3 regions of the Undibacterium sp. Ji22W genome follow, and region 1 is predicted to be linked to each of the others. Evidence: predicted binding sites of a transcription regulator. Region 1 holds the regulator's gene; each other region holds the start of a gene.
The links. The regulator sigma-54, encoded in region 1, starts transcription at its own class of promoters, with help from an activator protein. The targets are predictions, from matches to a motif close to TGGCANGNAANCTGCTTT.
Positions count from the first base shown of each region.

Region 2: a site for sigma-54 is predicted at 1,051-1,068, ahead of ACO0KW_RS11135 (TorF family putative porin). Genes of this name have one in related genera too.
Region 3: a site for sigma-54 is predicted at 1,455-1,472, ahead of ACO0KW_RS08890 (ANTAR domain-containing response regulator). Genes of this name have one in related genera too.

Region 1 covers NZ_JBMPOU010000005.1:18,715-20,986, reverse strand. The annotation lists gene hpf (ribosome hibernation-promoting factor, HPF/YfiA family) at 12-365, opposite strand; gene ACO0KW_RS19385 (RNA polymerase factor sigma-54) at 619-2,109, opposite strand; gene lptB (LPS export ABC transporter ATP-binding protein) at 2,126-2,272, opposite strand, start outside.
Region 2 covers NZ_JBMPOU010000002.1:1,026,550-1,028,821, forward strand. The annotation lists gene ACO0KW_RS11130 (P-II family nitrogen regulator) at 1-110, opposite strand, end outside; gene ACO0KW_RS11135 (TorF family putative porin) at 149-907, opposite strand; gene ACO0KW_RS11140 (accessory factor UbiK family protein) at 1,373-1,615, shown strand; gene ACO0KW_RS11145 (YifB family Mg chelatase-like AAA ATPase) at 1,652-2,272, shown strand, end outside.
Region 3 covers NZ_JBMPOU010000002.1:463,190-465,461, reverse strand. The annotation lists gene ACO0KW_RS08895 (CmpA/NrtA family ABC transporter substrate-binding protein) at 1-267, opposite strand, end outside; gene ACO0KW_RS08890 (ANTAR domain-containing response regulator) at 720-1,367, opposite strand; gene ACO0KW_RS08885 (outer membrane beta-barrel protein) at 1,765-2,272, shown strand, end outside.

The DNA.
Region 1 (2,272 bases):
AAATTCAATAATTAATCTGTTTGTGTTGAAGCTGGGTCAGGAATATATTTAATTGCATCGTGTTGATGTTCTTGAATTTTGTCCTTATGTTTAATTACTTGGCGATCGAGTTTGTCGACCAAGGCATCAATGGCCGCATATAGATCATGCGCTAAGCTTTCAACATGGATATCTTTTCCACTGAGATGTAAATTAATGTCCGCTTTGTGGCGTTTTTCCTTTTCTCGGAGCTTATCAACCGTCAAAATAACGGCGATATCAATGACTTGATCGAAGTGTCGTCTTACCCGCTCTAGCTTGCTTTGTACATATTCACGAATTGCAGGAGTTACTTCGACGTGGTGTCCACTGATGGTGAGATTCATACTGCGCTCCTATGGTGATATTGCTTTTATTTGCTATCTAAACTTAAAAAATTTGTTAAAGCTACCGAGCAATCAATTTTCCTTAGCGATACTCACTGTACCTAAGGTGCAGCTGTGATTCGCACAGAAAACTTGATGTCCCTGCTATGCTTAATCAGCATTTTTCGAACTCGTTACTACAATCGCTCATTGGTAATAAATGGTTTTGAGCTAAATCATATATAACGTTAGAAAGCAATAATTCAAGAACTGTTTAAAAAGATTTTCGTAGACTGACTGGGGGAATTTTCAGAGCTTCGCGGTATTTGGCAACAGTGCGCCGTGCGATGACCATTCCTTGTTCTCCCAATATGTCGGCGATCTTGCTATCCGAGAGAGGTTTCTTCTGGTCTTCTTCTCCTATTAATTGTTTGATCAGCGCCCGTATCGCTGTGGAAGATGCTTCACCGCCAGTTTCCGTTGCGACGTGACTGCCGAAAAAATATTTCAACTCAAACATGCCGTGTGGCGTCAGCATAAACTTTTGAGTTGTCACACGCGAAATAGTGCTCTCGTGTAATCCTAGTGTATCAGCTATTTCGCGCAAAACAAGGGGTCTCATTGCCACCGCACCGTGCGTGAAAAAATTGTATTGTCTTTCCACTATGGCTTGTGCAACGCGCAATATCGTGTCGAATCGTTGCCGCATATTCTTGATCAGCCACCGAGCTTCCTGTAATTGCGGATTGAGACTTCCATCGCCACGTTGTTGCTTCATTAAGTTGGCATACATGTGATTTATGCGCAGACGCGGCATCACGTCTCGGTTGAGCATAACTTGCCAATCGTCTCCAATTTTTTTAACAACAACATCGGGCACCACATAATCCGATTTTGCTGCGGCAAATGCCAGGCCAGGCTTAGGATTGCATTGGCGAATCACAACTTGTGCTTCGCGCAAATCTTCATCGTCGCAATGTAAAAATTTCCGTAATTTCGTGAAATCTCGCTGTGCGAACAGCGCTAAGTATTCCTGAACAATTTGTAGCGCTAGCCGACGGGTTACAAATGGAATCTTCGGGAAGCGTTTGATTTGAATCGCTAAACATTCGGCCGTATTGCGTGCTCCCACACCTTCAGGCTCAAAACTTTGCAACATGTTCAAGGCAAATTGCAGTTCTTCCAATTCCACGCATAAATCGATAGGCAAGCCAGCATGGATATCTTCTAAAGATTCACACAAATACCCATTTTCGTCGATGGCATCGATCACCAGTTCAATCAGAGCGCGATCACGTGGCTCACGAATAGAGATGCGCATCTGCTCAAGTAAATGATCGCGTAAGGTGGTCTGCGCCGCTTCTAATTGCGGCCTGCCATCTTCCTCATCGTTATTCTTCGAGCCCGATGCAGGTGCTTCGTCGAAACTCCAGTCGTCAGCACTGTTCGGCACTTCTGCTTCCGCCGAAGCTTCAGCAGCATCAGCGCTGGCTGAGGTTTCTGTTGCTTCCGAAGATGTATTTTCTACGGCTTTGAATTCGGTTTCACTTTGATTCGTTGCATTGTTCAGTGTACCGTCCGCGAGCAGGCGGACCGCGTTGTCTAAGGCATCGTCCACCCGTTCCAGCATCGGGTTTTCTATCAGCAAGACTTCGAGCTCTTGATGCAATTCTAGGGTTGATAATTGTAATAAGCGTATGGACTGTTGCAACTGCGGGGTCAGCGCGAGATGTTGCGAAGTACGTAGCTGTAGGCTTTGCTTCATGGCGTCTTCGCGTTCTTTACATGCGGAAATGTTCGCCCAAGTAGACGCGTCTTACCGTCTCATTGGTGATGATTTCGTCTGGACGCCCGCTTGCTAAGACGGAGCCTTGATTGATGATGTAAGCGCGATCGCAAATACCTAAAGTTTCGCGCACATTGTGATC
Region 2 (2,272 bases), on a different contig from region 1:
CCAAAGCCTTTTACTTCGGTCACAGTGATACCTTGCACACCTAATTCAGAAAGTGCTTCGCGCACTTCGTCCAACTTAAAAGGTTTAATAATTGCCGTAATCAGTTTCATGATGGTCTCGGTGATATTTTTAATTCGGTCAAAGGAAATTAGAACGCTTTCACTGCCGACAAAACCAAACTGGTCTTGCCAGTAAATTTGCCTGCCGGAGTGACATACAGCTTATCGCCAGCGCTGGTACCGATGACTGCTAAGCTGAAATTAACGCCAACCAATTCTTTGGTGACGCCGAGTTTCCAATCGTTATACGAATAGGAAGTATTGTTTTTGACGGTTTGACGACCGTAGTGCAAATTCAATGTGTAACCTTCACTCATTTCAATATTTGCGCCGAGATCCAGATAGCCACTGTTCTTGCTATTCACAAAGCCAAACAGATTAGTTACTGAGTGTGAGTATTTTGCATACACCGGACCGCTACTGATTTGGCCATAGATTTCGGTCGTGTTTGCGTCAGCAAAACCAGCGATATTTTTCAGACCGTTGCTAGGATAAACATAAGATAAAACTCCGAAATCGTAGTTCACATCTTTCGTTATTTCGCCACGCTTACCAGCATATAAATCCATTTCCAAATTGCCGTCGCCACCGGCATCTTTGGTCCATTTAATCGTGGATAACCAAGTACCTGCATAAAAGCCATTATTGTTATTGACGTAGTCAGCACCGCCTTGCAAAGCCGGTTGCAAACGTGTTTGCGAGATACCACGATAGCGATAATCACTGACGGCACCGAGGTTAAAACTCACTTCATGTTCTGGCTTGGCTTCCTGCGCGTTTGCAGTGCTAACCAGCATGCCATTTGCAAAACAACTACTGATGAGCGCACAAAATAAAATCTTTTTCATAGTGATTTTCCTGTTCTTCAAGATGGTTTCTAAATGGATGCATTGCTTGTTACTAAATAAAGCTAAATATTGCTAAATCTTTTCTTTGCGCTCATTTCTCTCACGTGAAGAATGTATAGCTACACAAAGGCTTTAATGAGCTACTAGCAGGACTCGTGCCAGTTTTATTGCGGTGCGCAAAATTGACAGGAAATGACGTAGGAAAATAGTAGTGGTATGCTCAAATCGGCTAGAGCACTCTGTGAGGCGGATCATTTTTCGAAAAAAGCTCAATGACGCGCTGGGTACACAAAATACCGAAACATAATATATAATTTGCATTTATTTATATTAATAACGGTTTTTTTGCACTAAAATGACGCAAAACTGATTCGAGAAAAATCTATAATGCACCGGAAATGCCCTTTTCCAGCAAATAATTTACTGTCAAGCAAGACATTACCCATTCACTATAGGAAATTTTTCATGGAACCGAATCAATTTTTCAATGACATGCAAACCAAAATGCAACAGGTTTTGGACAACTCGCCGGCCAAAGATATAGAAAAAAACGTCAAAGCATTTATGAGCCAAGGGTTTGCAAAGCTCGACTTAGTCACACGCGAAGAATTCGACATTCAGGCGGATGTACTAGCAAAGACCCGCAGCAAATTAGAAGCATTAGAAGCGCGAGTAACTGAGCTGGAAAACAAGTTAAGCGCCCCATAAACAGTCTTTTCACCATGTCAAGGCAGACTCGAGATCATGGCACTGGCAGTTCTTAAAAGTCGCGCCTTAAATGGCATGGAAGCACCGGAAGTCACTGTCGAAGTGCACCTCGCCAATGGCTTGCCCGCCTTCACCATCGTCGGTTTGCCTGAAACCGAAGTCAAAGAATCGAAAGATCGCGTACGCGCGGCTTTACAAAATGCACGCTTTGATTTCCCGGCTCAGCGCATTACAGTCAACCTAGCGCCAGCTGATTTACCAAAAGAATCAGGACGTTTTGATTTGCCAATTGCCTTAGGTATTTTGGCGGCGTCCGGTCAAATTCCATCTGATGCGTTGGATCAATATGAGTTTGCTGGTGAATTATCACTCTCCGGCGAACTCAGACCCATCCGTGGTGCCTTGGCGATGACTTTTGCCATCTGCAAAAGTGCGGAGCGCGATCAAATTCCTGCGCGTGCGTTTATGTTGCCTCAAGAAAATGCCGAAGAAGCAGCCCTCGTCAGTGAAGCACGTATTTTTCCCGCATTGAGCTTGTTACAGGTATGCGCCCACTTCGCTGGAATCGACGCAGAATCGAAGATCCAGCCTCATCGAAGTCAACCTCATCCAAGACAAACTAGCTATCTCGATTTTAGTGATGTTAAAGCACAAGGA
Region 3 (2,272 bases), on a different contig from region 1:
TTGCACGCCATAGACCAAACCGTACAAGACATGTGCTGCATCAAGTTCGCCATTGACTAATTTATCGCGTACGCTGGCCCACGACGATTCTTTGCTAGGCACAATTTTGATACCGTATTTTTTATCAAAGCCCATCACCGCCGCGATCACGACAGATGCACAATCGGTCAATGGGATGAAACCGATTTTGACTTCTTCTTTTTCTGGTTTATCGGAACCGGCCGCCCATGCTGAGCTAGCAGCACCAACTGTACTTAGGCCTAACATGCTGCTTGCGCCAAGACCGACCACGCTGCTGGCACTTTGTATGAATTCGCGGCGCGTTTGATTTTTGGCTGTGAATCCGGCCTTGAGTTCGCTAGAAGAATTTTCATTGAGAGCACCTGTTTTATTGGTTTTGAGGATGGACTTATCTTGCTTATGCATGGTCAGACTCCAGCGTGAGGGTTTTCAAATTACATAGTCAAAACGAAAAAAAGCGTCTTACTACCACGCTCATATGAGCAGGTAGGAAGACGCCTTTGTCTTGAGAAATTTGCCGCCGTTAGCAAAATTTCTGGGTGTACCAACGTTGGTACTTGAATTTGTTATTGCAAGTAGCGTGCCAACTGGTTCTATGCTGACGTTAACCTATCGCAGGGGTATTTGTGGATTTTTTAATAAAGCTTTGCACCGCTTTGGATGCCAACTTGGTGCGTTGCACCAAACCGTGGCACGGATTAGCCTAGCAAATCGGCCACATCCAAAATTCTTTGCGCCAGCTCGACCAACTTCAGATTTTTTTCCATCGCTTGCTTACGCAGGCGTTGATAGGCTTCATTTTCGCTGAGCTGATGGCGTGCCATTAATAAGCCTTTAGCGCGCTCTATGGTCTTGCGTTCAGCCAGCTTATTTTTGGTATCATGCAGCTCAGTGCGTAATTTCTGGTCAGCTTGAAATCGGGCAACTGCCACTTCCAGCACCGGTTTTACACGTTCTACTTGCAGACCTGCTACCACATAGGCTGATACACCCACGGCCATTGCCGATGCCAGTTGTGAAGGATTATCCTCTTCCGTAAACAAGACGATAGGGCGCGGTGCATCTCGACTAACTAGCACTAATTCTTCCAGCACATCGCGCGCATCAGATTCGGCATCGATGATGATCATGTCGGGTTGCAGCTGGGTTAAACGATCCACTAAGTACATATCGCCGGGGATGGAGGCGATGATGTTATAGCCAGCTTGCAGTAAGCCGATGCGCAAATTGCGAGAACGTTCCAGCTGCCGTTGCAGAGTCAGGTTATCGGGATCACTTTGATCCGTGGAATGGGTGACGGTATTGATTACGACAATTTTCAGGCTAGTGGCATGCAGCTCAGACAAAATCAAACTCCGGGGTAGACCAGCTTGTGTATTTCAACGAATTCGATGAAGCAAGAATGAGATTTTTTAATGACTCTCAGAAACTGGTATGCAATATTCGCGCCATCCACTGCGCTGTACAACAGTTCTGAATTTGCCGTAGAAAAATATCGAAACTAATCGGGCTTAGCCTCAACATCGCAGCGCAATCAATAAGTTTGTCTTTAAGTATTCCTATTAAAAAGTATCGCTTGCAGGTCCTTACGAGGGCAACCGGTAAGACTTTGAAATGAATTTTCAATAATAACTTCACTTTTAAGCAAGATTCGATTCCTGCATTTCGACGCAAACAAATTGCATCGGAATTGCGAGTCTGGATTCATCCATTTAATAGTGAAGATAGTGAAATGAGGTTGACATGATATGGAATAGAAAAACGTTAGCAGGACTATTCGTCGTTGCGACAAGTTTGATGAGCGGCGCTGCCAGTGCTCAAGGCTATGTCGGAGTCGCAGTCGGTAGTACTAAGTGGAGTTCGGTGTGCTGGGGCGAAAATCGATGCAGCTCTGGTACCACGACGAAATTGACTGCAGGGTATACATTGGATAAAAATTTTGCCATAGAAGGAAGTATTTACTCTTTGGGAAATTACTCTAACCAGCTCACCGCCTCCAATTTTTCGCAATCTGTGAAAGGTAAAGGCAATGGTGTCTCATTCGCGGGTGTGTTTAATTATGAATTCAGTCAAGATTTTTCGGGCTTCGCCAAACTGGGTATCGCATCCATGCATCGGGACGTCGCGTGGAATACCGCTAGTGCCAGTTCAACACCCGTCATAGCCAGTGAAGTACGTAATTCTACCCAAGCTGTTCTCGGTTTAGGTGTGAAATACAAACTGAATGATCGCGTATCTCTGACGTTGGAAC